One region of the Bacillus sp. NEAU-Y102 genome, then DNA from elsewhere that is predicted to be linked to it. Evidence: riboswitches for the same ligand, from Rfam matches in the RefSeq annotation. Region 1 holds a riboswitch; each other region holds the start of a gene.
The links. A riboswitch is a leader RNA that binds a small molecule or an ion and turns the genes downstream of it on or off. The one in region 1 is predicted to bind cyclic di-GMP.
Positions count from the first base shown of each region.

Region 1 (11,229 bases):
GCGCCTAAAAAGTGTGCTGAAAACGGTGTTAACATCCAACCTAGTAACAAAATACCTAGTATATAATACGATTGGATTTTAAATGATCTTAGTGACATACTAATCATGCTGTACCTCTCTTCATTCGTTCTTATCTATTCAACAAAAAATTTCTTTCAAATTCATATTCCTTACATCCATTTCACTCAAATTAAAAACAACATAAACCGTATGTTTATGTTGTTTAAATGTTTTTAGGAAATAATATTATACAAGATTTCGAACATCATATTCTCATATTTTGTGACGGTTTTTCAAACTTTTTCGTCCATTTATGAAAAAAATGATATCAATCTATGAACATACGGATATGATATAATAAATACACAAATAAAGGGGGCGTCTAATGATTTATTTTTTAATGGCTCTCATTCACCTCATTATCCCTGCACTTATCGGACTTTCATTGTATTGGTACACGAAAAATCATAGCATTTTTTACGCTGTCCTCGGTGTTCTTCTTCCAGGTATTATTCTTATTACACTCTTCCGTATTCCATTTTTAAACTTAATTCCACTTATTACTGCTATCTTATTTCTCATCTTCTTACCAAAAATAAAAAAATAGGAAAGCAGATCATAGGTGATCTGTTTTCCTATTTTGATATAGGTTCCCCCGCAGTAGAATGAACTTTTACTTTCTCTGATTTCACAAACCATAGACCGAAAAAAATAATAATTCCACCGATGATTTGTTGAAACGATACATATTCATTTGCCCAGACAGCTGCAAATAAAACAGCTACAAGCGGCGTTATATACATATATACCATCGTATGTGACGCCCCAATTTTTTGAACACCAACATACCACATGACTAAGCCGAATACTGTTACAAAGAAAATGGAATATAGTAAGGCGAATAGTGTCATTCCGTGTGTAATGTGAAATGGCATTATAAATACATATGGTCCACTTAACAATAAAAGCGGAATCGCGCCAACTAAGGCTGACCATGCGGTAACACGTAGTGCTGAATATTTTTTAATTAATGGTCCTGCTAAAACAGGATAAAGCCCCCAGCATATTGATGTAATAAGTCCAATTCCATTGCCATAAAAAGAACTAGCAAGTGAATGTCCTGCTACTAAAACTAATGCTGCACCACTAAAGGCAATGATAGAACCTATGAGCTTTCGAGAAGAAAACTTTTCTTGTTTCAGAAAAATCGCAAATACAGTTGTAAAAATAGGTGAAATAGAAATGAGTAAAGAGGCATTTGTAGCGGATGTATATTTGACAGTTTCCATAAATAACGTTTGATACAGTACAATACCTACAACGCTAACGATGATTAATCTAGGTATATCCTTTCGCTCCATATAAACCGACTTTTCAATAAAAAAAGTAAGAAGTAACAGGAGCGGTGCCGCCGCCATCATACGAAGTGCGGTAAACTCAATTGTTGTAAATTCTAAAAGTCCATACTTCGCAATTGTATAGTTAATCCCCCAAATAATAACAACACTTAAAATTAATAACTCAATTCCCCATCTTCTCATGCGTATCCCCTCCGCAAAGAAAATTATACAGAAAATTAAATCATGTGTACATTTCATTATGTGAAAAAACTTTTTATTATATGAAACGTTTTGGTAAATGAAATTATATTGGCGCAACTCCATTTATATCGGCGACTTCCCAAATATATCGACTTATAAAATAAAAAAAGGTGATTCCAAAATACATTTTGGAATCACCTTTCCTTTACTATACTCGAACGTGTAATTTCATATTTGGATTATAAAACTGGCTTGGGCTCTTCAACTGAAAAGTTCCTCCACCTTCATGCCAATCAACCGTTAACTTATCGTCCATAAATACAAGCTTTGTACGATCAGCGATAAAATTCATTGTGCTTGATTCAATATCCACATCGCGCTCATCTTTCTCTGCTATAGCTACTAAATCGATGATTCCGCTCATGACACAACCGCAACCCTCATTATCGTAAAATAACTTTATATATTTCGCTTCACTTGGAATCGTATCCATAATCTTTTTATATGCTGCTTCTGTTACAGTAACGTACATATGTTAATCTTCATCCTCTCTTCTCTTATCATTCATATATTGTATCACCATTTTTCTTAAAATTTATATACAGAAAATTAAGACTAATATACAATGTATGTGATAAAGTTTCAGCAATCGAGCTTTTATGAGTAGTTCATGCAGGAGAAAGGAGGTTTGCTATCCGTGTTCAAACTACAACGATATCCTATTTTATTAAGTCTATTTGGTAGTTTCTTCATTTCTAGCGGAATGCTATTACAGCATGTACTTCCCTATTCTCCTTCTATCGGCTGGATTCTAGGCTTTATTTGTTTCCTATCCGCTTCTTATTTCGCTACGAAGAATACAAACAACTCATAAAGCAAGAATCATCTTAAGGAGGATTATTAAACATGCCAGCCTTAAAAAAAATAGAGCAATCACTCGATCACTTATTTCAAATTGAAAAATACGGAAAAGATAGTGCCTTTAGTCGATTTATCCCAGCCGTATATGATCCTATCAAATTTCCTTGGCAACAATTTTTCGAAGCAAATTTTGTAGATTTATTTAACGGCCTTATGATGCACGGATCTGAAAATGTAAACAAAGTATTTTTAGCTGTATTCCCTACAGATGACGTTCTTGAAACATTCATTTCACAATCCACACCCGGTGATTTACTCTTTATGCACCATCCCCTTGTAATGGAGTGCGGTGATCCAATTGGAAGATCAGGCCGCGGTTTCATACCAATTCCTGAAAAATATTTGCAAGGAATAAAAGAAAAACAACTTTCTATATATACATGTCACGTACCAATGGATTTTCATCAAACGCATGGAACGAGTATTTCAATTGCAAAAGCATTAAACGCTACTGTAGTGGACGACTTTGCATATGGAGGTCCAGAACAAGAACCAGTTGGCCTTATTTGTGAAATAGATGAAACATCAACAGAAGCACTCCAAAAATATCTAAAACAACTCTTCCAGATCCCTTACACAGACTTCGAAGGTAAACGACATGATTCCATCAAAAAAATCGCAATTATCGCTGGATGTGGCGATGTTGTATCTTTAATGAAGGAAGCAGAAAAAAAGGTGCCGAAGCATATATTACAGGAGAAATCCATTGCCATATCGACAATGATTACGGGCGACATAAATACTCGCTCATTATGGATTATGTAAAAGAAACAAATATGTCTCTAATTGGGGTGTCACACTCTGCCTCTGAATATTTAGTGAAAGAGACATTGATGTATGATTGGTTTAAAGAGAATTTTGATGTGGATGTTATTTTGCTTCCGCAGGAGAAATGGTGGCTCTAACGCTATCATTTTTAAATTTATATACACAATACAATTGACCACAGAAAAATAGATAAATGAGAAAGTACATATACCAACGTAAATGCTTTCGTTGTGCCAGAAAACGAACCTACTGTTAGCACCGAATTTACTGGTGCTAACAGTATTACAGCTGGAAACCTATTTTTGAGAGAGTATACAACCCCTCTTTATATTCATGCTGCAAGTGCTGTATATTCTATTTTTCTAATTACTAACATATAGCAATTCATTCCATAAAAAAAGACCCGAGATTCGGGTCAACAAATAGAAATATAAATGAACTACAACAAATAACAGACAAAGCCATTATATATTTTTCATAGTAAAACATCCATTATTTTCTTTTTACACTATCAATATATTATTTTTCGTTATCGTCCTCTTTTTTAGAACGTCTACCTAAGAAGAACACAAGAACTAATAATATAATTACCAGTAGTACTCCGCCGATAATGTAATATAGCGTGTAGTCTTTTTTCGCTTCTACCGCTGTATCATTTAACTTATCGGCTGTCTTTCCTTCAATTGTAAATTTCTTCGTCCATTCCCACTTTTGATCGCCATCAGTGGCTTTCACTTCTACTCGGTACATTCCTGGATCAAACGCTTTGTTTTCCCAGCTAATAGCGTAATCAAAGTTTGAGTTTGGCGCCATTCTTAAATTTTCTTTTTTCGCTTCAAATAAAACGTCTGTACCTTTTTCTTTATATACCTTTGCATCAACACTTAAATTTTTTAACATTGCTGGCTTTACGTTTTGTAAATTTGCAGTAACAACGTTACGCCCGTTAATTTGTGTTGGCTTTACTTCGTTTAATTTCATGTCTGGTTTTACTTCAGCATCCGTCTCTTTTAAAACAACGCCAATTGCGTATGCATATTTATTTTCAATTTGCACACCTTCATCTTTTTTCTTTGCATTCTCATCTTCTTTTTCTTTAAAGTATAAACCACCTAAAATAACACCATCAAACGACTCACTTGGCATTTCCAAGTTTATATCAACTGTCACTATGCTGTTAGCTGGGACTTTCGTTTCTTTTGGCATTTTAGCAATTTTAGAAAACGGATATTTCAAAGTAGAATCCGTTTTTGGTTCTACTGTACTATAATCTGTAATACCATTGCTATTCGTAATTGCTGTATTAGCAAACGATTCTACCACAACTTCTTTATTCGTATCATTTTTCATTTGGACTTGAATTGTTTGCTTTTGTCCAGGTTGCATTTTCAAATCAAAATACGTTTGATTTTTATCAATTTGATTTTCTGGTATAACTGCTGTCACAGCGAATTTCATTTCAGCCGCATATACTGAAAAAGCGTTTACCATGAAGAATGTAATTAATAGTAAGCTAGTAAATAGTTTTTTTACCATCTCTTATGTAGTCCCCTTCATATCCATTTTATAGACAAGAAAGAGATAAGGTTAAAGCCATTCCCTTATCTCTTCTCATTTTCCTCTTTTATCTTAAAATTCCTCTTACTTACATAGGAGCGTCTGTTAGTTCCCAAGTTAGTGAAGTTGTGTATTGTGTTTGTTCTTTTTTCGTTTTACCTGGTACAGATAACTCTACGCTTTGTTTCGCTTCTGTTGCATCTTTACCGAACGTATTTACCCATGTACCCATACCTTGGTTTTCTTTTGCATCGATTAAATCAGATGCTGCACCACTTGGATTTAATGTGATAGATTGTTCTGCTGTTGGTGCGTCGCTACCTGCATTTGATTTCAAAGCTGAATTTTTTAATGTTAATGCCGCACCATCCAACGCTTTATCATCTGCAGTTTTGAATTGACCATTTTGTTTTACTGTTAAATGCCATCCAGCATTTGTACCACGATTATCTGTTACTTGAACGTAGTTCGGCACGTCAATTACAGAACCGTCTACTTTTTTCTTTACTTTATCTAATTCTGCAAAGTAGATTTCGTTATTCCCTGATGCTTTTTGTGTTTTAAAGTTGAAGTTAGATACATAATCAATACTTAGTGGACCATCTGTACCTTTTTTATCTGGATCAACTGGATCTACAGTTTCATCTGGATTCTCTGGATTAACAACATCAATTTTATCTGTATTTTTCTCGAATTTAATGAATGCTTTTGAGTCTAATTTCCCGCCATCTTTCTCAGCTGCAAATGCAGACGTCCCTACTGATACTGATGATAATGTTACCGCTCCAATTAATGCTATTTTTGCTAGTTTCATAGTTTTATACCCCTTTATAATCTTTTTTAAAATTCAGTCATTCTTAATTTTCAATCTTGTATAAGCTTAGTTTGGTGTATCTTCTAAAGTCCAAGTTAACTCAGCTGAATATTTCGCACCTTTTTCTTTCGCCGTCGTACCTGGTACGAATAAGCTCACACTCTGTTTACCTTGTTCTGTTCCTTTACCAAATGCAGTCGTCCAATCACCCATACCTTTATTCTTTGCGGCAGTAGTAATTTCCACCGCATCTCCACCTGGAGCTAGCGTTACTTTATTTTTAAATGTTGTAGGTGCATATTGTGCATCAGTTACAGAATTTACAGCTGGGTTACTTAAGCTTAAAGCTGCATTTGTTAACTCACTATTACCACTTTTAAATTGTGCATTTTGCTTTACTTTCAATTTCCATCCTGCATTTGTACCACGGTTATCTGTTACAGATACGAAGTTAGGTACTTCAACTGTTTTGCTCCCTTGTTTCACTTTATCCAATTTTGCAAAGTACGTTTGATCATTACCAGAGATAACTTGCTCGCCGAAGTGTAAGTTAGAAACGTAGTTAATACTTAATGGACCTTTTGTTCCTATTTCATGGTCACCAGGGTTCTCTGGTGTAACTTTTTCATTTGGATTTTCTGGATTGTTTGGATCTGTTGTGCTTGTATCTTCAATAAACGTTACATCGGTTTTTGATTTCATATTTGCTTTCTCTTCCGCAAATGCTGAAGTTCCTACTGCTGTAACTGATGTTAATGATACTGCACCGATTAATGCTAATTTTGCTAGTTTCATATGTACCTTCCCCTTTTCTCTGTTTTCATCTATTTTTTATTTTGAATACACTTTCTTTCCCCTAATTCTTTTGAATACATATAGAGATAAAACAATCGAAAACAATCCTATATATTGTTTGAAGTCCCGTGTCTGGCCTCCTGTTTTCGGTAAATATTTATCTCCATTTTTATTTTTATCAACTGTCTCTTTTTTTGTATTTATCTTTGTCGGATCAGTTGATGTATTTGGTGTATAGCTATTCGAAAATGTAATACCCGCTTTTGAATTCGTACTTGTAGCCGTTACTACATTTGCCATAAGAAACGGCACACATATAACTGTGGAAACGATAATACCAACTATTTTTTTCATTACTCTCTCCTTTCTAAAATTTATATATTTCATATATTTTTAGAGAGGAGCATCGGTTAATGTCCATTCTAGCTGTCCAGCATATTTTGTATTTGCTTTGACATTCGGCCCTGGTTTTACTTGTAAATGAATTCCCTCGTTTTCCTTCCAATTTAATGAAACCTCCTCGTCGTTTTTAGAAGTATACGAGAATGCTTCTATACTAGAATTACTTAAAGGTGTATCCTTTCCATTTCGTTTGTAAATCAATGCTCCCGTCAATGTGTCATTTTGCGCTGAAGTTAATGGTGTAATTTCCTTTACATATACACTCCATTTTTGCTTTTTAACACGATTATCGGTTACCTTTAAAGAATTTGAAATCGCCTTCGGTGTGTATGTCGTTGTTTTCGATGGAATTGTTACATCTCCAAAGGTAATTTCTTTTGGTACGTCTACTAACTTTAAAGTCCCATCAACGACAGTAACCGGTACTTGAATCTCCGCTTGTACACCTTGCTTCGTTTCAATTACAACCGTTACAGTATGATTCCCTATTGTTTTTGTATCCGGAATATTGATTAACTTCATTACTGATATTGGTTTATCTACATCCAAATTCGTATCTACAGATAAATCTGTCACAAATTTAGAAATATCCATTTTTGTTAAATCTGTTCCTTGCACTACTTTTTGTGGGACTGGTTTCCCAGTCGGAATACCTTTATACCTTATTTTTGCGATTCCATCTCGATTACTATCTTGCCCATTCTTATCGTCATCTAAATAGTTTTTAGCTGACACCGGTATTTCAAGATAACCATCTTTATAATATTTCATTACATCAGCACCTTTTACAGGAGAACCTGTAATTGTCATCTCGTAAATTTTCCCGTTGAATTCTTCTGTTTTTAGCGCATTTGCTTTCGCAACCGCAGTGACCTTATTGTTTTTCCTGCTAATATCAAAGAAGCTACTTACATCATCTCCACTTTCCACATCTTGAATGGAAACATCATTCACAGTAAAATCCTTATTCACTTCACTTTCTAATACAAAAGATTTCGCATAGTGAATATCTTTCGATTGAGCAGGCATATTTTGATATACCTTATAAGAAAGTTGACGGGAATTATCTTCCACGATATCTCCTATTACACTTGGAGCTGGAATTTCAATTTGTGCAATCGCTAATTGGTCGTATGATACATTAACACCTGAAGCATTTAATCTAACTTCTAGCGGTAATTCTGTTAAATTATCAAATGTAATTGTCATATCTGCTTCTGGAGTAGCTACTGGGCCTGCTGTTCCAGAAAACTCTATTTTATTATTCCCTTTGTCTTGATACCTAATTGAACTCGTATCATACACGTATAAATTCGTTAAATGACTACCATCATTACGTAACGTTACATTTTTATAACTATTTATCCTTTTGAAATTCCACATTGCCGTTAATGGTACTTTTTTACTTGTTCCGTGTTCATAAAATTCAAAGGAAGCATTATAAGTTTGGCCTGACCTTCCGTTCCCATATAATTGTAAAAAGTTTTTTGCATCACCTTTAGTTATTGGTGTTTTAACATCTACAGATGAAGCTGTCATAGAGTGAATATTAATACGGACATCAATCCATTTCCCTTGATATTCACCAGCTTTTTTTACTAATACGTACTGTTCTCTATTTGAATTTCTAAATGTATATTGACTTTGACCAGTTCTGTCATTGCTACTACCCTTTACCTCATATGTTACTTGTGGGCTCCAAACAAATCTAAAAGCATATTTACCCGGGATAGAAGGCCCTTCACCTGTTCTATTATTTATTACCTTTACATTTGGATATCTAAGAATACTTGTAACAGGACTAGCAGCTAGTAGAGATTGGCTCTTTAATACCTTCTCAGCTTGAATAGCAGGTAATTCCTGATTATTTTCGTTTACCTTATTGCTCTCTTTTAATTCATTTTCCTTTGATACGAGTTCTTCATTAACCTTTTCTTTCTCTAAAGTCTTCGTTTCTTTTGGAACTTCAGCATTAGTAGGATTTATTTCTTGTTTTTTATTTTCTTCCGATACTTTTACTTTTTCATTTTTTTTTTTCACAACTTCCTCTGAAGCCTTTGGATTTTCATCAGAAATAGCTACATTTAAAGCCTCTTTTTTCTCTACAACATGTAGAGAAGGAGATTCAATTTTCTTTTCATTCCCTTCAAACTTCACTATCGGTTCAAATTTGTACTCTCCAGCTTTTTTCATTTGAATGACTACATATACGTCACCGATAGAATTACTTTGTTCATTCTTTTCAATTTTTACAATGTGATCTTCTGTTACTGAAATGTTTTGAATCGCTTTATTATTTTCATTCATTTTTTTCGTTTCTTCTTCATTAAAGAGCTGTTCATTAGATAATTTCAGCTCGATATTAGCATCTTGTTTATTTGTATTTGTAATCTTTAATACTACATTTTCATCAACTTTTATTTCTTGTTTATCCATATGAACGATTAAACGTCCTTGCTCGTCATTTGTAACCGCATAAACTTTCGTTGCAGAGTAGTCTAGCACACCAACTTGTGTAAATAATATTCCTCCAGCGAGAAGTATACGCCCAAATTTCCCTATTTGATTTTGCAATATACTTCCCTCCCTCGCTTTTTATGTACCGAATATTCTGAACATTAAATGTATTAATCGACTAAATTTACAATCATAATGTGTATTCTGAAAAAATAAAAAGCCTGGTTGCCTTTTCGATTTTCATATATCACAACATGTGTGAAAATCCAAACTGCAACCAGACTATCATAGTAATTTTCATTACCTTAGACTCTTAGCTTTGCGACCTATCCTTTCGAACAGTGTGCCTATTTATTTTTTTTGAGACAACAAAAAGTCCAGTTGCCTCTTCGATTTTCATACACACAACTATGTGTGAAAATCCAAACTGCAACCAGACTATCATAGTAATTTTTATTACCTTAGACTCTTAGCTTTGCGACCTATTCTTTCGAACAGTGTGCCCATTTATTTTTTTTTGAGAAAACAAAAAGTCCAGTTGCCTCTTCGATTTTCATACATACAACTATGTGTGAAAATCCAAACTGCAACCAGACTATCATAGTAATTTTCATTACTTTAGACTCTTAGCTTTGCGACCTATCCTTTCGAATAGTGTGCCAAATATAGGAATTTATTTATCGTGTTTTGAATATACCATTAAAACCCAAAAAAGAAAATAGTTTTTTTAGAAAAAAATAATTAATTTTTATAGTCTAAATTCCCCCCGGAAAATCCATAATGAAAACTTTCAAAAAACATTTTGATATTAAAAACACATCATACATTCTTTATAGATAAAGTGAAACTTTAATCAGCCCTCACCAATCGGGCTGCCCGGCAAATAGCGGGATAAAATAAAAAAACATCACTTCCAAATAAGTGATGTTTTTTGTAGTTAATGCAGTGGTAACATAACCTCAACCGTCGTTCCAGCCCCAACTTCACTTTCAAAACTCATTTTACCGTTGTGATCTTTAATAATTTTTTCTGTAACTACTAAACCTAGACCAGTTCCTGTTTCTTTCGTTGTATAAAAGGCTTCGTTTAACTTTGGAATTTTATCTTTCGGAATGCCGCATCCCTCATCTTTCACTTGAACGATGATTCCTTCTTTTACAGTAACTTTAATCGTAATTGTTCCGCCAACTGACATTGCTTCAATTGCATTTTTAATTAAATTAAAAAAGACCTGTTTTAATCGTTTTTCATCACATGTAATTGATGGTAAGTCTTTACTGTAAATACCTTGTATGTGGACTCCTTGTTTTAAAGCAGGCTTTTCCATAACTCGAATAACATAAGAGATAATTTCTTGTATGTTATGAGTTTCTGATTCTAGTGATTTAGATTTCTCAAATCCACTAAGTTCTGTAGCAATTATATGAATCCGATCTACTTCTTGTTTCATAATATCACTATAAATTTTATCCTCTGGATGCTTGTCTGCTTGTTTATTCACAAGTTTTTTTAAGTTTGCTAAAGGTCTTCTAATCTTATAACCAATAACCGTTGCCATCTTTCCAACAGCTGCTAGTTTTTCTGTTTGTTTTATTTCTTTGTCCATCATCTCAAGCGTACGAACGTAAGACTGAACCCTCAAAAATATAATCCAACATATAATAGTAAATACACTATATAATGCCATTGGGATTAAAACGAGAGAAGATTGAATAATGATTCCTGTAAAAGCGTACTTCCCGACAAGTATCGCTGGAACTAACCAGAAATATCTTTTATTCACAAAGATTGGTGCAAACAAAATAAAAAATACTTCTACTATATTTCCACCGTCAAATTCCGCATCGCTACCATAATAAATCATAATGTTGTGGATACAATCTAATACATTATAGCCAATTAGAATAATATACTTTACCGCAAAAACATTCTTCCATTTCATAAAGTATATTCCAATGCAAAACAATACTACCA
Region 1 covers NZ_JBTWFK010000003.1:440,402-451,630, forward strand. Annotated here, with positions in the region: gene ACYFX0_RS11715 (ATP synthase subunit I) at 1-107, opposite strand, end outside; gene ACYFX0_RS11720 (hypothetical protein) at 386-607, shown strand; gene ACYFX0_RS11725 (DMT family transporter) at 636-1,541, opposite strand; gene ACYFX0_RS11730 (iron-sulfur cluster biosynthesis family protein) at 1,750-2,073, opposite strand; gene ACYFX0_RS11735 (hypothetical protein) at 2,239-2,415, shown strand; partial or broken gene ACYFX0_RS11740 (Nif3-like dinuclear metal center hexameric protein) at 2,448-3,367, shown strand; gene ACYFX0_RS11745 (DUF916 and DUF3324 domain-containing protein) at 3,750-4,766, opposite strand; gene ACYFX0_RS11750 (WxL domain-containing protein) at 4,876-5,601, opposite strand; gene ACYFX0_RS11755 (WxL domain-containing protein) at 5,668-6,396, opposite strand; gene ACYFX0_RS11760 (cell wall anchor protein) at 6,433-6,750, opposite strand; gene ACYFX0_RS11765 (WxL domain-containing protein) at 6,790-9,372, opposite strand; cyclic di-GMP riboswitch class I at 9,525-9,613, opposite strand; cyclic di-GMP riboswitch class I at 9,681-9,769, opposite strand; cyclic di-GMP riboswitch class I at 9,838-9,926, opposite strand; gene ACYFX0_RS11770 (ATP-binding protein) at 10,193-11,229, opposite strand, start outside.

Region 2 (7,998 bases), on a different contig from region 1:
TTCTTTATTAATTGCTGGTACTTTCAATTCTTTTTTCTTAATCCATTCATTCGTTCTACGCGTACCCATTACAATTTCAGATTGCTGCGCTCCATCTCCTGCAACTTGAGAAGCAATTAACTCTGCTATTACTTCATTTCCCTTTGCTAATTCAAGTCCGGCATTTTCATATTCTGAAAGTGTAACCAGTTCAAGATTGTATCCACACTCTCCAATTAGCTGTATAAATTGTTCAAACTCAATTTGATGTGGATGACAGATGTGCAATGTTTCTCCATCTATTTGTGAATCTTGTACATACGTTACAATTGATTTACTAGCAAAATCAATTGGTGTGAAATCAACTTTCCACTTCACATTTGGTGCTTTTCCAATTAATAGCATTGTTTTAATAAGACGATAAAATGCGTTTCCTTCAATATTTTGTTGGAACGAACCTGTTTCTGAATGACATGCTAAATTACCTGCACGATAAATATTTCCACGCAAACCATTTTTCATTGCTTCACGAACAATGTTTTCCGCTTGTAGTTTACTATTTGAATATACATTCTCTAAGTCTACACTGTAATTAAAATCACCAGTTTTCATGTATGTATCCCATTGATCTACTGCTAATTCTAACGGGATACCAATCGTAGAAATAAAATGGAATGTAGCATCTTTTTCCACTAATGCTAGCATACGGCTAGTTCCTTGGACATTTATATTTTCAAATTGTTTTACATCTCCAAAATGTCTTACATCTGCACCGCAATGAATTATCGTATCCATCTTAGAACTGATGAACATAAATTCTTCTTCGCTCATCCCAAGATACTCTTCTCCCAGATCACCAGCTACGGCCTGTATACGCTGTAACCATTCTTCACATATATCATTAAAGTAAGCTGTTAATGTATCTATAATTCTTTGCTGCACATCTTTGGTTGGTCTTACTAAACAATAAATAGTAGCAGATGTATCTCTCAGCAATTCATATAATATGTGTGATCCTAAATAACCAGTAGCTCCTGTTAAAAAGACATTTGAAATCTGGGTTTCTTCCAAAACGTTTGCATACGTAATAGTATCCGGTTCGTGAATCACTTTATATTCACGAAATACTTCTTCTTTCTCTACTTTTACTTCTCGCTCAATTCGAGCTAATCCATATATCGTTCTTTCTTTAAAGAAATCTTGAATTGTTAAATGTGAGAAATCTTCTTTTAACAATGTTAAGACTCGTAATACTTTCAATGAATGTCCACCAATTGTAAAGAAATCATCATGCACTCCAACTTTTGAAATTCCTAATACTTCCGCCCAAGCGTTCGCTATTTGTTTTTCTGCTTTATTAGAAGGTGCAACATATTCTTGTAGACGAACCGGTTCATACTTTTCTTCTAACTGAGCTAACTTCTTAACATCAATCTTTTTATTAGGTGTAAGTGGTAATTCATTAATATAAATTAGTTTAGATGGCACCATATAATCTGGTAATTGCTCTTGTAACTGATAAACTAATTCTGGTATTTCTTTTTTATTTAAAGTTGTATAGAACGCGATTAAATATTGGCTACCTTCCTTACTCTTCTTAGCAAAAACAGCATTTTCTTTTATATTATGATTTTGAGAAATTTTACTTTGGATTTCTCCTAGTTCAATACGATGTCCTCTAATTTTTACTTGATCATCTTTCCGATGTAAAAACTCTATATTTCCATCCTCTAGCAACTTAACGATATCACCTGTTTTATATATATTAACTATAGGATTAAAAGGGTTCGGAATAAAAGCTTCAATTGTTTTATTAGGTTTATTAAAATACCCTTTTGCTAATCCTACTGAATCTATATATAATTCACCAGGTACACCAATTGGACAAAGATTCATATTCTCATCCAAAATCATAACTTGATAATTAGAACATGGTTTACCAATGGGAATACTCGCAACATCCTCATTTAACTGACTAGGTATTTTATAAGTTGTCGTCACTACTGTACATTCTGTCGGTCCGTATACATTATGAATTTCAACATCTGTACGTATTCTTTCTCTCCACAATTTAATAACCTCTACAGGCAACATTTCACCGCCAATCGCAATTCTTTTTAGGGAAGCTAGCTTATATATATCTTCTTCTGCTAAATAAGTTGCTATTTGTCGAACAAAAATTGTTGCTAATGCCAAGATCGAAGTTGCTTTCACTTTATAGATTGCATGTGCAAATGCTTCTACAGACAATCGCTCTTCCTCTAATAATACATACAAGTTTCCTCCGCAGAATAAAGAAGCAAATGACTCCCATACAGAAGCATCGAAACTAAAGGAAGGAAATTGGGCAAATACATCCTCTTCTGTCAATTCATATTGCTTTTGCATCCAAGTGTACAGATTAACAACGCCTCTATGTGCTAACATCGTTCCCTTTGGATTCCCTGTTGAACCAGATGTATAAATCATATAAGCTACATCATCACAATGAATAGACAACTTTACATCTATATCTTCACAAGTTTCACTATCATACATTGAAACTGTTTGAACCCCATCACATGTTATAGGCGTCTCTTTCATCAATATAACTTTCGCTTGGCTATCTTGAATAATGTACTGTATTCTACTTTCCGGATAATCTGGATCAATCGGAACATACGCTGCACCAGCTTTTAATATAGCTACCATACTTACTACTGTGTCTATGCTACGTTTCATAAATATTCCAACATAGTCTCCTAATTGGACGCCGTTTTTAATTAACATATGAGCTATTTGATTACTTTTTTTATTTAGCTCCTCATAAGTTAAAGTACCTTCCCTTGAAGATAAAGCTATACGATTTGGAAATTGAGTAACAGTATTATAGAACATATCGACGATGCTTTTCTCAGGATATACTGCTGTCGTATCATTCACTTGACTATAAAGTGCCATCTCGGCCTCTGTAATAACATTAAAATCATTTATATAATTATTATTATTTTGTAATGTATTGATTAAAACACCTTGTATTTGTTGTGCATAACGAGTAATCGTTGTCTCTTTCCAATTAACACTATTAAATATTATTTCTACGCTTTGCATATTTTTACTAAATACAAATTGTAATGTATTCGTGTCTTGTAGCTCATAATATGTTTCACCAATAATAATAGGTGACATTTCATATAATGTATTACCGTTTTGAAACTCTTCTATTTCTTCCTCATTCATTTCTTTAATTTGTTCCAGTTGCTCTTCAATCTGTAAATTCAAACTTTCATAGGAGAGAAAATTAGAAATTTCAATAGTAATCGGAAATAAACTTCCTCTTACATGATAAAGCACGACAATATGTTTTTCTTTAGAAATATGATATAACCACGTTGCAGTCGCTCCTATTAAATCTACAATGTGAGTCAAATTTGGAAATAGTTCAGTTTTTCTTTTTACCCCAAATTCTGTTCCTTGAACATCTTTAGGTATTTTAATACTTCCTTCTACTTTTCCTAAAAATTCTTTTACCATCTCATTATAAGAAATTGCTAATTTCATATTTATGTAAATTCCTCTCTCAAATATAATAAAGGTGTGAAAATTCACACCTTTTTCATCCCTTATTAACGGGCAAATTAGTTCAATTCATAATCAAAGGGGGGATCCCCCTTCGATTAGAATTGATCTTTCTTCTTATTCACTTTTAAACTCACCAATTAGCTCTTGTAATTCCTGAGAAAGCCAACTTAAAGAAGTCGCTAATTCTGCAATATCTTGTACTGATATTTCTTGCTCTTTCATGCTTTCTTCAACATTACTACTGCTGTTGGCATAAGTATTTGCAATATGTGATAATTCATTTACGACTTGAACAATATTCTGGCTATTTTGTAAAATGTCACTCGAATTACCAGAGACAGCTTTTACTTGATCTGTAACAGATTGCGCTGATTTTGAAATTTTTTCAAAGAAATCTCCACTACTTTGAACAAGTGAAATTCCAGTTTCTACTTCTTTTGAACCTTTTTGCATTGAAACTACAGCATCTTCTGTCTCAGCTTGTGTTTCACCAATTAATTTCGCTATATCTTTTGCAGACGCTTCAGTTTGTTCTGCTAATTTTCGTACTTCATCAGCAACAACTGCAAACCCTCTTCCAGCTGCTCCAGCACGTGAAGCCTCAATAGAAGCATTTAAAGCTAATAAATTTGTTTGATTTGAAATACCTGTAATTACAGTTACGATATCACTAATTTCTTTTGACCTTGTTTCTAACGAATAAATGATGGAAGATAAATCCTGTACTGCATTTTGGATTAAACTCATTTGATTAATAATTTGTCCAATCACTTCATTACCTTCAATTGAATGTTGCTCCATACCTTCAGAAGCAACCGCAACTTGTTTTGCAGCCCCAGTTATCTCTTCTACCTTATCTTCCATTCCATGTACAATTCCTAAACATTGTTGTACTGAAGTTTTTTGAGACTGTGCCCCTACTCTTAAACCTTCAATAGAACTTGCAATCTCTTGAACTGCCATACTGTTTTCCTCTGTACTCGCCGACAATTCTTGTGAAGAAGAAGAAACTTGCTCAGCAGTTTGCCTTACTTTATCTATAATCCCTTTAAATTTTTCAATCGTGTTATTGAAATAAACATTAATAATTCCAATATCATCTGGTCTTTCTTTTAATTTAATACTTAAATCACCTTCACCAATTTTACGTAATCCTTCTCGTAAATCTTTTAATGGAGCTAGCGAGTGACGCACGATAAAGAATTGAGTAATAGTCGCAATTGCTAATGAAATAATGATAAAGAGTAAGCCCTGTATCATAAACTTCTCTTTTGTAATAGGAACAATGGAAGCATCTAAGTCAGCCGCAATAATTGCAACAATATTGTTTTCTCCATCTGTAATTGGTTCTAATATTGTCACCCACGAACCTATTTCATCTTCATATACTTCTGTCATTTGGGCCTTTTTCGTATCAATGACCTTATCGTATGCCTTCATCCAATGAGCGGGTTGTTCATAATAATCTCCCGGCTTTATAGGGAATGCATTTGTTAACTCTGTAGTCAAACCAACGAGTTGTAATTCCCGCTTTTCATTCGGTTTTGCTCCTGTAACATACGTTTGTCCAACACTTTTCAATTCTTTTGACACTTCATCTAATTTCTCTGTTAACTTTTCTTTTTTCACTTTTTCGGCTGTAGGATCTTTCGCCATGTCTCTAACTAATTCTACATCCAATTTTTTCAACACTATTTCTCCTGTTTCAATAGACTGTCTTTCAAATAAAGACATCATACTATTTTGAAACATGTTGAAACTTAACGCGCCCATACTTCCAACAAGTGTCAAAATAACTAATACGGTTAATAAGACGTTCTTTTGAAGGAACGATAACTTATGCCAATATTTTTTCATTAATATCCACCTTCCTTAATGATACTAAATAAAAAAACAAAATATATGAATATTTTGTTTAAAGATGTTTCTCAATATGTTCGAGAATAAAAAAAAGCCAATGTAAAAGCATTGGCCAAGACCAACCCTATCCGTCCGGTAACTGGCTAGCATAGCCTTTCGACCTTAGCTCCTGTAGTTTTGCGTCCTCATGTTTCCATCAGTTTGCCTTTCTCGCTGAACGAGTTGAACGATATGGGAGTTCTATGAGAATCATATATTCTCTATCAAAGGTTACAACATATAAATCAAAATGTCTACTTATTTAGAGATATAAATACAAATTTTTAAAGAATTGCTTTTTCGAAATAATTTCAAAAAGTACGTGAATGTTACTTTTTTTGTGTTATATAATAAAAAATGTATAAATAACAAGGATTTCTTCGGGTATTTATTTAATTTTCATTCAAATTAAACTATTCGAATATATCTTAACTAATGAATTTCGGAGGTAGTTTATCATGTTTTGGCTACAATTTCTTACCTTGTTACTCTGTATTTTTATTGGTGCACGCCTAGGCGGAGTTGGTTTAGGAGTAATGGGTGGAGTTGGTATGGCAATACTCGTTTTTGTCTTCCACTTACAACCGACCGCGCCTCCTATCGATGTAATGCTTATGATTTTGGCAGTAATTACAGCCGCTGGTGCTTTGCAAGCTGCTGGAGGAATGGACTATCTTGTTCACCTAGCTGAAAAAGCATTACGAAAAAATCCAAAGCGTATTACTTTTTTTGCTCCAATTGTTACTTATTTATTCACACTATGTGCAGGTACTGGTCACGTTGCCTATTCTGTACTTCCTGTTATTGCAGAAGTCTCTCGTGAATCAGGGATTAGACCGGAACGCCCAATGTCGATTGCCGTAATCGCTTCTCAACAAGCAATTACAGCTAGCCCAATTTCAGCTGCCACAGTTGCTCTTTTAGCAATGTTAGCTGACTATAAAATCACTTTATTAGATATTTTAAAAGTGAGTATTCCTTCTACTTTCATTGCTTGTATGTTAGCAGCATTCGTTGCTAGTAAGATGGGAAAAGAATTAAATGAAGACCCTGAATACTTAAAACGATTAAAAGAAGGAATGATTCCTAAGCTTGAAGAGAAAAAAGAATTTGTAGGTGTAAAGGGCGCAAAATTATCAGTTATCCTTTTCCTTGTAGGAACCTTCCTTGTTGTACTTCTTGGTTCATTTGAAGCACTTCGTCCAGGATGGATAGTTGATGGGAAGTTAGCCCGTCTTTCCATGCCGAACACAATTGAGATGGTTATGTTAACTATCGCGGCTCTTATTATTATTTTCTGTAAACCAAATGTAGAAAGCATTGTGTCTGGTAACGTCTTTAAAGCAGGAGCAACAGCAGTTGTTGCTATTTTCGGTATCGCTTGGATGGGAGATACTTTCTTTAATGGAAACTTAAATATGATTCAAGGATCCATTCAGCATTTAGTAACAAGTGCACCTTGGCTATTTGCCATCGCACTATTCATTCTATCTATTTTACTGTACAGCCAAGCAGCAACAGTACGTGCCTTAATGCCACTTGGACTATCCCTTGGTATTCCACCAGCACTACTGATTGCGATGTTCCCTGCAGTAAACGGATATTTCTTCATTCCAAACTACGGGACAATCGTTGCTGCCATTAACTTTGACCGTACCGGTACAACAGGTATTGGTAAATACGTATTAAATCATAGCTTTATGATTCCAGGCTTAATTGCAACATTTACTTCTATCGGAATTGGAATGCTCTTAATTTCAATTATGTTTTAAAGAAAAAGCACAAACCTTTATTTAAAAAGGTTTGTGCTTTTTTAATCAAACGTTTGTTTAAATTTTTTGGGCAGTCTACTTCTCGATGTAGCACTTAAAATACTACATGTCCTTTTCTACAAACTTCTCTTTACTTCTTCAGCTAATTTTCTCGTACTTTCATATGCAGATTCAGCTAAACTAATTGCTGAAACAACTGAAATACCATCCGCACCCGCTTCTATAACTGCCGCTGTATTTTCAATTGTAATCCCACCAATACCAACGATTGGCACTGTAATTCCTTGTTCTCTAAAATAAGCTAATCCTTTCGTTCCTTGAACCGCTTTCGTATCTTTTTTCGTACTCGTTGGGAAAATAGGTCCAACGCCTAAATAATCTGCTCCGTTTTCGATTGCAAAGCGTGCTTCTTCAATTGTATGAGCAGATACGCCGATAATTTTATCTCCCATTTTTTCACGAACAGATGTAATTCCTTCATCATCTTGTCCTACATGAACACCATCTGCATCTAATTCAATGGCTAATTCTACATCATCATTTACAATGAAAGGAACACTATATTCCTTACAAAGCGTCTGCAATTCTTTTGCAAAGCGCACTCTATCTCCTCCGATTAAAGAACCTTCCCCCTTCTCGCGAAACTGAAAAAGTGTCACTCCACCATCTAACGCTTCTTTCAATACAGCTAAAGGATCCCTCGTGCAGTTATTACTTCCCATAATAAAATACACTTGCAATAGGTTAGACATTTTCTTTGTTTCAATGCGCATCATGTGTTTCATCC
Region 2 covers NZ_JBTWFK010000009.1:107,921-115,918, reverse strand. Annotated here, with positions in the region: gene ACYFX0_RS22235 (non-ribosomal peptide synthetase family protein) at 1-3,519, opposite strand, end outside; gene ACYFX0_RS22230 (methyl-accepting chemotaxis protein) at 3,655-5,397, opposite strand; cyclic di-GMP riboswitch class I at 5,532-5,616, opposite strand; gene ACYFX0_RS22225 (anaerobic C4-dicarboxylate transporter family protein) at 5,898-7,211, shown strand; gene thiE (thiamine phosphate synthase) at 7,328-7,987, opposite strand.
Region 2: linked by a shared signal. The riboswitch ahead of ACYFX0_RS22230 (methyl-accepting chemotaxis protein) and the one ahead of ACYFX0_RS11765 (WxL domain-containing protein) in region 1 are both predicted to bind cyclic di-GMP.

Region 3 (11,229 bases), on a different contig from region 1:
GGCATTCCAACTACATATGAAGATTCTAATACATTTTTCATAGGGATAACTATGATTTGTGCTGTTACATTCTTTGTGAGTCGGAATATATGGGAAAACAAGTTAATAATGGAGTGACAAAATGAAATACACCTGTCCATGTTGCGGATATAAAGTTTCACTTTATTGGATCAGTTAGAAAACCGACTAGTGAAGATGTGAAGGATGCTAGTTGGCCGCGAATTTGTTAAGTAAAATGTTATTACTCGATTCGATGGGAGTAATAACATTTTTTATTTAATGCTGAAAGAATTACTGCCGTCTTATAAAGTAATAAGGAGGACTACATCGGTAAATTTTATTGATGGATATATTAGGAATGAATACAAAAGTATAGATGTATAGTCGACTTTGTGTATTTAATGTTATCATATTGAATGATATGGAAATTTTTAATAGAATAAGTAACTAAAAATTCAAAGGTAATGAAGCTTTTGTTGTATAAAGAAAATACTTAGTAGTAATCAACAATATTAAAAATAAGATTCGTATTTATATAAATTTAGTAGAAATGGGGTTTTAAAAAGGAATGAGTATCAGCATAACGCGGCAAAAGATTTTGGCGGCCGCTTCTCAAATTGTGCAATGTAAAGGGGTTGCTAAATTAACCTTAGAAGCAGTGGCAAAAGAGGCGGGTGTAAGTAAAGGTGGATTATTGTATCACTTTGCAAATAAAGAAGCTTTAATAGAAGGTATGATAGTCAGAGGGATAGAGGATTATGAGGGCGCTATTTACAATAAAGTAGCGGAAGACTCAGAGAGGAAAGGGAGATGGGTTCGCTCTTTTGTAGAGGAAAGATTAAGTAATGAGAGAAGAACAGAAGAGTTGTCTAGTAGTATGATGGCAGCATTCATGTTAAAACCTGAATTACTTGAGCCATTACAACAATCATTTCAGCAACTGCAAAAGAATATAGAAAACGATGAGATAGATTCAGTTTGTGCAACAATTATTAGATTAGCAGCAGATGGATTATGGTATTCGGAATATTTAGGGGTTGGCAGACTAAGCCCCGAGTTAAGAGAAAAAGTGATTCAAGCTCTTATTGATAATTCGTATAAATAGAATATACGAACTATATAATGCGAAAACAATTCACCATTACTTATTTAATGTAGTGGTGAATTGTTTTTTTTATTAGAAAAATAGAACAATTTTATAGAGTATTGAATTATAACCGTCCAGACGGTATAGTAATATTTGGTTTAAGAGGAAAATGAAACAAAAAAAGAATAAAAGATATTTTTAGCACACTATTCGAAAGGATAGGCCGCAAAGCTTAGAGTCTACGGTAATACATATTGGTTACTAAGATCGTCTGGTTGCACATTTTTGATGCAACCGGACGGTCTTTTTTTGTTATATAAATATAAAAAAATAGGAGGGAACTATGCAAATGAAAAGTACTAAAAGGCATATTTCAATGGTTTCATTAGTTTTTCTAGTATTATTTTCAGTGCTGAATGTGTGGGCTCCAGTTATTCAAGCTGCTGTGATGAAAAGTCCAGTGGACGAAATTAATATTTCCCGTACTGATGGCACGACATCTGAACCGTATCAAGCCTCAGATGGTATGAAAGTAGAAGTGAAGTGGTCAGCTAAAGAAAAAATAAAAAGTGGAGATCAATTCACAATTGATATGCCAAAAGAGTTTCGAAAAGACCTTATGAATATGAGTTTTCCTTTAAAAGATGCTGAAGGAAAAACAGTTGGTACATGTGAGATGAAAAAGGGTCTATTAACGTGTACTATGGGTGATTACGTAGAAGGAAAGAATAACATTAAAGGCTCTTTATTCGTAGAATTCTACTTTGGTCTAGAAGCATATGATGGTGTTAAAGAAATTCCATTAGAATTTAACGTTGATGGTCAAATCGTCAATAAAGAAGTAAGTGTAAATAATACGACAGAGAGACCGAAGCCACAGCCCAATACGGAAAATTTATTGAAATGGGGTTCTTATAATCAAGAAGATCCTTCAATTGCTGATTGGCTTGTATACGTAAATGCAACTGGAACAGAAATGCAAGATCTTAAATTAACAGATACATTAGGACCTGGGCATGAGTTAATTACAGACAGCGTAGTATTAGAAGAGGCTGTATTTGAAGATGGTTATGCACCAACAAATATTAAGCCAGCAGATTTATCTAACATTAAAATAAATGCAACGAAGACTGGATTTACAATTGAGTTTCCAGACAGTTCAAAAGGTTATATTTTAAGATATAAAACAAAGGTTACAAATCCTGCTGCAAAGCCTCATAAAAATACTGTGAAATTAGAAGGTAAAAATATTAAAACTGAAGAAAAAGTAGGACAAGTATTTGTAAGTGGTGGAGGAGGATCCGGTTCAGGTGACAATAATCCACCTAGCATTGAAAAAAATATAGTTGATGAGAATGGCAAGCTTGTAGAGAATGAGCAGTTAACACAAATGGATCAAGTTATTCAATACCAAGTTGGTACACATATACCGAACGATCCTCCTAAATACACATCTATGGTAATTAGTGATGATTTAGAAGATGTTTTAGAAGTATTAGAGGCAAAAGTGTATGATCAAAATGGCCAAGATATTACTTCTAAAGGAACGTTAAATATAGATAAACAAAGAAGTGAAGTAACATTTACTTTTGGTGAGAGTTTTGACTATAAGTCATATGAAGACCAGATAATCAATCTCAGTATCAAGGCGAAAATAAAAAATAATGCAGACTTATCTTCTTACGTAGATAAGAAGATTCCTAATAAAGCGGAATTGCATTTTGATGATAAAACATTAACATCAAAAGAAGTAACTATTACGCCGCCTGAAGCTCCAAAAGATGGTACAGTATTGATTCATAAAACAGATTCTGAGAATCCGAATAAAGGGTTAAAAGGTGCCGAATTTGAAGTTCGAAATAGTGCAAATGAAGTTGTTGCAAAACTAAAAACGGACGAAAAAGGTTTTTCAGTACCTCAAACTTTAGCTCCTGGGACGTATAAAATTTATGAAACAGTAGCACCAGAAGGATATCAAAAATTAACAAGCCCAGTAGAGGTTACACTTCAAGCTGGAGAAACAAAAACAATTGAAATTAAAAATACTATGCAAAAGGGTCAAATTGAAGTAAAGAAAATTGATTCGGAAAATGGTGAAAAACCATTGGAAAATGCAGAGTTTGATATAGTAAAAGACGGTGTAGTAGTCGAACATATTGTTACAGATAAAGATGGTAAGGCAATCTCTAAACCGTTAGCACCAGGAAAATATATTTTAAAAGAAACAAAAGCACCTGAAGGCTACCAATTAAAAGAAACAGAGTTCGAAGTAAATGTAACAGGGGACGGCATATTCCCAATACAAGTGGAAAATGCAATGGTAGACAAAGGGAATATAGAAATTACAAAAGTGGACAAAGAAAACGGGGCAGTATTAGCCGGTGTCGAATTTGAAGTCCAAGATGAGAAAGATGGCGTAGTAAGAAAAGTAGTAACAGATAAAGATGGAAAAGCAAACGTTTCAGATCTATCAGTAGGAAAGTACAAATTAGTAGAGACGAAAAGCTTACCAGGTTACAAAAATCTAGCAGAACCAGTACTATTTGAAATTACAAAAGGTATGACAAAAGCTTTATCAATAAAAGTAGAAAATGAGCAGTTAGACAAAGGCTCAGTAGAAATTACAAAAATAGATAAAGATAGTCAAAAAGTATTAGAAGGCGTAGTCTTCGAAGTGCAAGATGAGCAAGGAAAAGTAGTAACAGAAGTAAAAACAGATAAAGATGGTAAAGCAAAAATCTCAGATTTATCAGTAGGAAAGTACAAATTAGTAGAGACGAAAAGTTTACCTGGCTACAAAAAGCTAACAGAACCAGTATCATTCGAAATTACAAAAGGTATGACAACAGTCCTATCGTTGAAAGTAGAAAATGAACAGTTAGATAAAGGTTCAGTAGAAATTACAAAAGTAGATAAAGACAACAAAAAAGCATTAAAAGGCGTAGTCTTTGAAGTGCAAGATGAAGCTGGAACAGTAGTAAAGGAAGTAAAAACAGATAAAGATGGTAAAGCAAAAATCTCAGATCTATCAGTAGGAAAGTACAAATTAGTAGAGAAAGAAAGTTTACCAGGCTATAAGAAACTAACAGATCCAGTATTATTTGAAATCAAAAAAGGCATGACTGAAGTTCTATCATTAAAAATAGAAAATGAAATGGTAGATACGGGAAATGTAGAGATAACAAAGATAGATAAAGATAATAAAGCACCGTTAGCGGGAGTAACATTCATCGTCCAAGATGAAAAGGGTAATGAAGTTACAAAAGTAACGACAGATAAAGATGGAAAAGCAAATGTTTCAGATTTACCTGTAGGAAAGTATGAATTAGTAGAGGTAGAAAGTTTACCTGGTTATAAAAAGCTAGAAAAACCAGTATCATTTGAAATCAAAAAAGGCATGACCGAGGTTCTATCATTAAAAGTAGAAAATGAAATGGTGGATACAGGGAATGTAGAGATAACAAAAATAGATAAAGATAGTAAAGCTCCATTAGAAAATGTTGTATTTGAAGTACGTGATTCAAAAGGAAAAGTAGTTACGAAAGTAACGACGGATAAAGAAGGAAAAGCAAATGTTTCAGATTTACCTATTGGGAAGTATGAGTTGGTGGAAGTAGAAACACCGGCAGGATACAAACCACTAGAAAAGCCAATTTCATTCGACATTGAAAAGGGTAGAGTAACAGCATTAAAGCTAACAGTAGAAAATGAATTAGTAGATACAGGAAATGTAGAAATTACAAAAGTAGATAAAGAAAATAAAGATGTTTTAGCTGATGCAGTCTTTGAAATTCAAGATGAAGCAGGACAAGTAGTCGCTAAAATAACGACAGATAAAAAAGGACAAGCACAAGTTACTAATTTATCAGTCGGCACATACAAGTTAGTAGAAGTAAAAGCACCAAAAGGATATAAACAATTAGTAGATTCGATTATTTTCCAAATTGAAAAAGGCATGACAAAATCTCTTGCTTTAACAGTAGAAAACGAAATGTTAGACAAGGGAAATGTAGAAATTACAAAAGTAGATAAAGATAGTCAAAAATTATTAGAAGGCGTAGTCTTCGAAGTTCAAGACGACAAAGGCAAAGTAGTAACAGAAGTAACGACAGATAAAGAAGGAAAAGCAACAATTTCAGATTTATCAGTAGGAAAGTATAAATTAGTAGAAAAAGAAAGCTTACCAGGTTACAAAAAATTAACAGAACCAGTATTATTCGAAATCAAAAAAGGTATGACGAAAGTTTTATCATTGAAAGTAGAGAACGAACTGTTAGATAAAGGTTCAGTAGAGATTACAAAAGTAGACAAAGAAAGTGGCGCGTTATTAGAAGGCGTAACATTCGAAGTGCAAGATGAAAAAGGCAAAGTAGTAACGAAAGTAAAAACAGATAAAGATGGAAAAGCAACAATTTCAGATTTATCAGTAGGAAAATATAAGCTAGTAGAGGTAGAAAGCTTACCAGGATATAAAAAACTAGCGAAGCCAGTATCATTCGAAATCAAAAAAGGTATGATAGAAGTCTTATCATTAAAAGTAGAGAATGAACAGTTAGATAAAGGCTCAGTAGAAATTACAAAAGTGGACAAAGAAAGTGGCGCGTTATTAGAAGGCGTAACATTCGAAGTGCAAGATGAAAAAGGCAAAGTAGTAACGAAAGTAACAACAGATAAAGAAGGAAAAGCGAAAATTTCAGATCTATCTGTAGGAAATTACAAACTAGTAGAAGTAGAAAGCTTACCAGGCTACAAAAAGCTAACAGAGCCAGTATCATTCGAAATTAAAAAGGGTATGACAGAAGTCTTATCATTAAAAGTAGAGAATGAACTAGTAGATAAAGGTTCAGTAGAAATTACAAAAGTAGATAAAGATAGTAAAAAAGTATTAGAAGATGTAGTCTTCGAAGTGCAAGATGAAAAAGGCAAAGTAGTAACGGAAGTAAAAACAGATAAAAATGGTAAAGCAAAAATCTCAGACTTATCTGTAGGAAAGTACAAATTAGTAGAGAAAGAAAGCTTACCAGGTTACAAACAATTAACAGAACCAGTATCGTTTGAAATCAAAAAAGGAATGACAGAAGTTCTATCATTAAAAATAGAAAATGAAATGGTAGATACGGGAAATGTAGAAATTACAAAAATAGATAAAGATAATAAGGCACCGTTAGCAGGGGTAGTCTTTGAAGTTCAAGACGACAAAGGCAAGGTAGTAACGAAAGTAACGACAGATAAAGCTGGAAAAGCAACAGTTTCAGATTTATCAGTAGGAAAGTACAAGCTAGTAGAAGTAGATAGTTTACCAGGCTACAAAAAATTAGAAAAGCCTGTACCATTTGAAATTACAAAAGGTATGACAAAATCTTTAACGTTCACTGTAGAAAATGAAATGGTAGATACGGGGAATGTAGAAATCACAAAAATAGATAAAGACAGTAAAGCACCATTAGAAAATGTTGTATTTGAAGTACGTGACTCAAAAGGAAAAGTAGTTGCGAAAGTAACGACAGATAAAGAAGGAACAGCAACAGTTTCAGATTTATCTATTGGAAAGTATGAGTTAGTAGAAGTAGAAACACCGGTAGGATACAAACCACTAGAAAAGCCAGTTTCATTCGAAATTGAAAAAGGTAGAGTTACAGCATTACAATTGACTGTAGAAAATGAATTAGTGGATGTAGGAAATGTAGAAATTACAAAAGTAGATAAAGAAAATAAAGATGCTTTAGCTGATGCAGTCTTTGAGATTCAAGATGCAGCAGGACAAGTAGTCGCTAAAATAACGACAGATAAAAAAGGACAAGCACAAGTCACTAATTTATCAGTTGGCACATACAAGTTAGTAGAAGTAAAAGCACCAAAAGGATATAAACAATTAGTAGATCCGATTACTTTCCAAATTGAAAAAGGTATGACAAAATCTCTTGCTTTAACAGTAGAAAATGAAATGTTAGACAAGGGAAATGTAGAAGTAACAAAAGTAGATAAAGATAGCCAAAAAGCATTAGAAGGCGTAGTCTTCGAAGTACAAGATGAGCAAGGCAAAATAGTAACTGAAATAACGACAGATAAAGAAGGAAAAGCAAACGTTTCAGATCTATCAGTAGGAAAATACAAATTAGTAGAGACGAAGAGCTTACCAGGTTATAAGAAGTTAACGGAACCAGTATCATTCGAAATTAAAAAAGGTATGACGAAAGTCTTATCATTGAAAGTAGAGAATGAACAGTTAGACAAAGGTTCAGTGGAGATTACAAAAATGGCTGCTGAAAGCAAGGAAGTCTTATCAGGAGCTGTGTTTGAAGTTCATGATGAAGCGGGCAAAGTAGTAGTGAAAGTAACAACAGATAAAGATGGAAAGGCAAAAATCGCAGATCTATCTGTAGGTAACTACACACTAGTAGAAGTAGAAGCACCAAAAGGATATGAAAAATTAACTAATCCAATTCCATTTGAAATTACAAATGGAATGATAAATGCAGTTCAATTAGAAGTATTAAACAAATTGAATCATTTAGCACCACCAGTTCCAGAAACACCAGATCCAGAAAAGCCTGGAACACCAGATCCAGAGAAACCTGGAACACCAGATCCAGAGAAACCTGGAACACCAAATCCAGAAAAACCTGGAACACCAGATCCAGAGAAACCTGGAACACCGAATCCAGAAAAACCTGGAACACCGAATCCAGAGAAACCTGGAACACCGAATTCAGAAAAACCGGAAAAAGAATTACCAAAGACAGGGCAGAAAATGCCTGTGGAACCATATATGGGAGCACTTCTTGTAATGATGAGTTTTGGATTACTCGTATTAGGTAGAAAACAGCAGAGATAATAAAAGTGAAAAGGTATCCTCAAAGTATTTGAGGATACCTTTTTTAACATAAAAAAAGGCATCTAGCAAAAGAACTAGATGCAAATAAAAACACTTGGGAAGACAAAATTCTTCCCGTTTCCCGTATGTAATTATATCAAAAAAATTATAAAAAACTAGTTATATTTAAAATATAATTTTAAAAAAAGTTATATACATAAATAATTGCAATACTCGCAGTTTTCTCTTTCTGAAAAATACATTTCTTTAATTTTGAATATTAAGACTAATGTTGAAAAATCTTCAGATAATTAGAAAAAATAACCAAAAGGATATATAATATTGCTTAAGAAATAGTTTTAATGGATTACATATATTTCATTTGGTGTATTAATTGAATATCATAATTTTTAATTTTATTAAGCAAGAATCTCGGTTACTTATTGCATTTCTAACATAGGGTGAGAAAGAAAAATACAATAGTGTGGAGGTTTTTATAATGACGTTTGTTCTTAGTAAAATGAGTGGCTTTAGCATAGAAGAAAAGGTACATGAATTTGAATCTAAGGGATTCCTTGAAATCTCAAATGAAATCTTTTTACAAGAGGAAGAGAATCATCGTTTATTAACACAAGCACAGTTAGATTATTATAATTTGGAAGATGATGCGTACGGTGAATGCCGTGCTAGATCTTATTCAAGGTATATAAAGTATGTTGATTCACCAGATTATATTTTAGATAATAGTAATGATTACTTCCAATCTAAAGAATATAACTATGATGATGGCGGTAAAGTTAGACAGTTCCATAGCATAAATGATAGTTTTTTATATAATCCTTTAATTCAAAATATCGTGCGTTTCGATACTGAATTTGCATTTAAAACAAATATAATAGATACAAGTAAAGATTTAATTATAGGTTTACATCAAGTAAGATATAAAGCTACTAAAGAAAGACCATCTTTTAGTTCACCTATTTGGTTACATAAAGATGATGAACCAGTAGTGTTTTTACACCTTATGAATTTAAGTAATACAGCTATTGGCGGAGATAATTTAATAGCTAATTCTCCAAGGGAAATTAATCAGTTTATAAGTTTGAAGGAGCCTTTAGAAACTTTAGTATTTGGACAAAAGGTTTTCCATGCCGTAACGCCACTTGGAACAGAATGTAGTACTGAAGCTTTTCGTGATATTTTATTAGTAACATTTTCTTATAAGGAGACAAAATGAGAGAGAATAAAATAATTATGATTTCTGGAGCCAATAGTGGTATAGGTCATGCTTGTATAAAATACTTTTTAGAAAAATCCTTTCATGTAATAGCTCTTGATATTAATAATAATAACTTAATAGATTATATGAAAACAGATATGCCTTTGAAAGTAGTGCAAATTGATTTAAGTAATAGTGAAGCGATTCATAATCTTTTTACTCAATTAGATTTAGAAAAGCTTTCTCCTGATATATTAATAAATGCTGCTGGTATTCGAGAGATAACACCTGTTTTAAATTTATCCGATGATATGTTTAAAAAAGTAATTGATGTAAATTTAGTAGCCCCATTTATACTTTCTAGGGAAGTAGCGAAGCGATGGTGTGAATCGAAAATAAAAGGTTGTATTGTGAATATAGCATCGGTTTCTGGATTAATGGCTGAACCAGAGCGAGCTGCTTATGTGGCATCAAAGCATGCCTTAATCGGATTGACTAAACAGATGGCTATGGAATTTGGGAAGCAAAATATAAGAGTAAATAGCATTTCTCCTGGTGTTATTAGAACTGAACTTACAGAAGAATACTTTAGTAATAAAGCCTTGATGTCTATGATAAAAAGTAATCAATCTTTAGATACTTGGGGGTTGCCCCAGGATATTGTTTCATGTATTGAGTACTTGATTTCTGATCAGGCCCGCTTTATTACTGGTTCTAATTTTGTAATTGATGGTGGTTGGACTGCTGGGAAAAACTTGTAGTTGAGTGTTTTTGAGGAAAAGCACCTGTCCTTTTTTAGGCTGGTGTTTTTCTCACTATAAACAGATTTTTTTATTGGAGGGGGATTAATTTGCTTCAAAAAAGTTTTAAGCAAGAGAAAACGGTACCGGCCTTAAAGATGATAGCATCAATGGTTATCTTTGGATCAGTTGGATTTTTTTCTGTTCAAACAAACTTGCCTTCGTTTGAATTAGTGTTTGTAAGGTGTATTTTTGCGACAATATTTTTAAGTGTATGCTGGTTGCTTACAGGGCAATATAAACAAGATAAATGGGAACGAAAAGAAGTTATTCAAGTTTTAATATGTGGCTTTTTCTTAGTATTTAATTGGGTTTTCTTATTTAAAGCCTTTGAAAATATGTCAGTTACAATTGCTATCTCAGTTTATCATCTTGCACCAGTAATTGTACTGTTAATTGGAAGTATCGTCTTTAAAGAAAAATTAACATTAATATCTATCATTTCAATAATTGTGTGTTTTGTGGGAGCTTTATTAATTGCTGGTATCGATGGAAGCTTCTCTGTAGGCTCATTAATGTCTTCAGGTATGATATGGGGATTTCTTGCAGCTCTCTTTTATGCATTTACAACTTTATTTGGTAAAGGGATTAACAAAATGAGTGCGTATGCAATGACATTTTTACAAACATTCTTGGGGATATTTCTTTTAATACCATTTATAGATTTAGATGCTTTTAGTGGCCTCACTCAAAGTAATTGGACATATATTATAGCTACTGGTTTTATTCACACTGGGATAGTGTATTATCTGTTTTTTGATAGTTTACGCCATTTATCTACAAAAACAATCTCAATATTAGTTTTTTTAGATCCGGCAGTGGCAATATTATTAGATACTGTACTTACTGGATTCCGTCCAACTTTAATGCAAATAACAGGAATTCTTTTTATTTTTATTGGCATGACTTTAACATTAAAAAAATCTAAAGATAAAAAACTGAGTCAAAAAGAAAATCGAATTGAAAGCGATGCTAGTATATCTCAACAATGATGAAATATATTGTGTATAAAACGATAAACCTTGCATGAATCATGTAAGGTTTATTTTAGTTCAATATAATTCATATTTATAATATATAATTTTCAAAACTGGGTATGTTTTTCTTTAATATGCTTTTGATTCAACTATTTTATTTGACTATAAATTTACAAAAATGTATATAAAACCTTGTTTTTTGATAATATATAAGTAATAAATTCATAGAATTGGAGTGATGAGATGCAGCCGTTAGAAAGGGAGATTCATTCTAATATGCTGAAAGTGTGGAGGATGCACGCTTTAATTGGGGCGGCAGTTATACTAACAGT
Region 3 covers NZ_JBTWFK010000002.1:440,793-452,021, reverse strand. Annotated here, with positions in the region: gene ACYFX0_RS08750 (hypothetical protein) at 1-117, shown strand, start outside; gene ACYFX0_RS08745 (TetR/AcrR family transcriptional regulator) at 569-1,105, shown strand; cyclic di-GMP riboswitch class I at 1,278-1,370, shown strand; gene ACYFX0_RS08740 (SpaA isopeptide-forming pilin-related protein) at 1,431-7,922, shown strand; gene ACYFX0_RS08735 (2OG-Fe dioxygenase family protein) at 8,401-9,138, shown strand; gene ACYFX0_RS08730 (SDR family NAD(P)-dependent oxidoreductase) at 9,135-9,881, shown strand; gene ACYFX0_RS08725 (DMT family transporter) at 9,971-10,912, shown strand; gene ACYFX0_RS08720 (PH domain-containing protein) at 11,141-11,229, shown strand, end outside.
Region 3: linked by a shared signal. The riboswitch ahead of ACYFX0_RS08740 (SpaA isopeptide-forming pilin-related protein) and the one ahead of ACYFX0_RS11765 (WxL domain-containing protein) in region 1 are both predicted to bind cyclic di-GMP.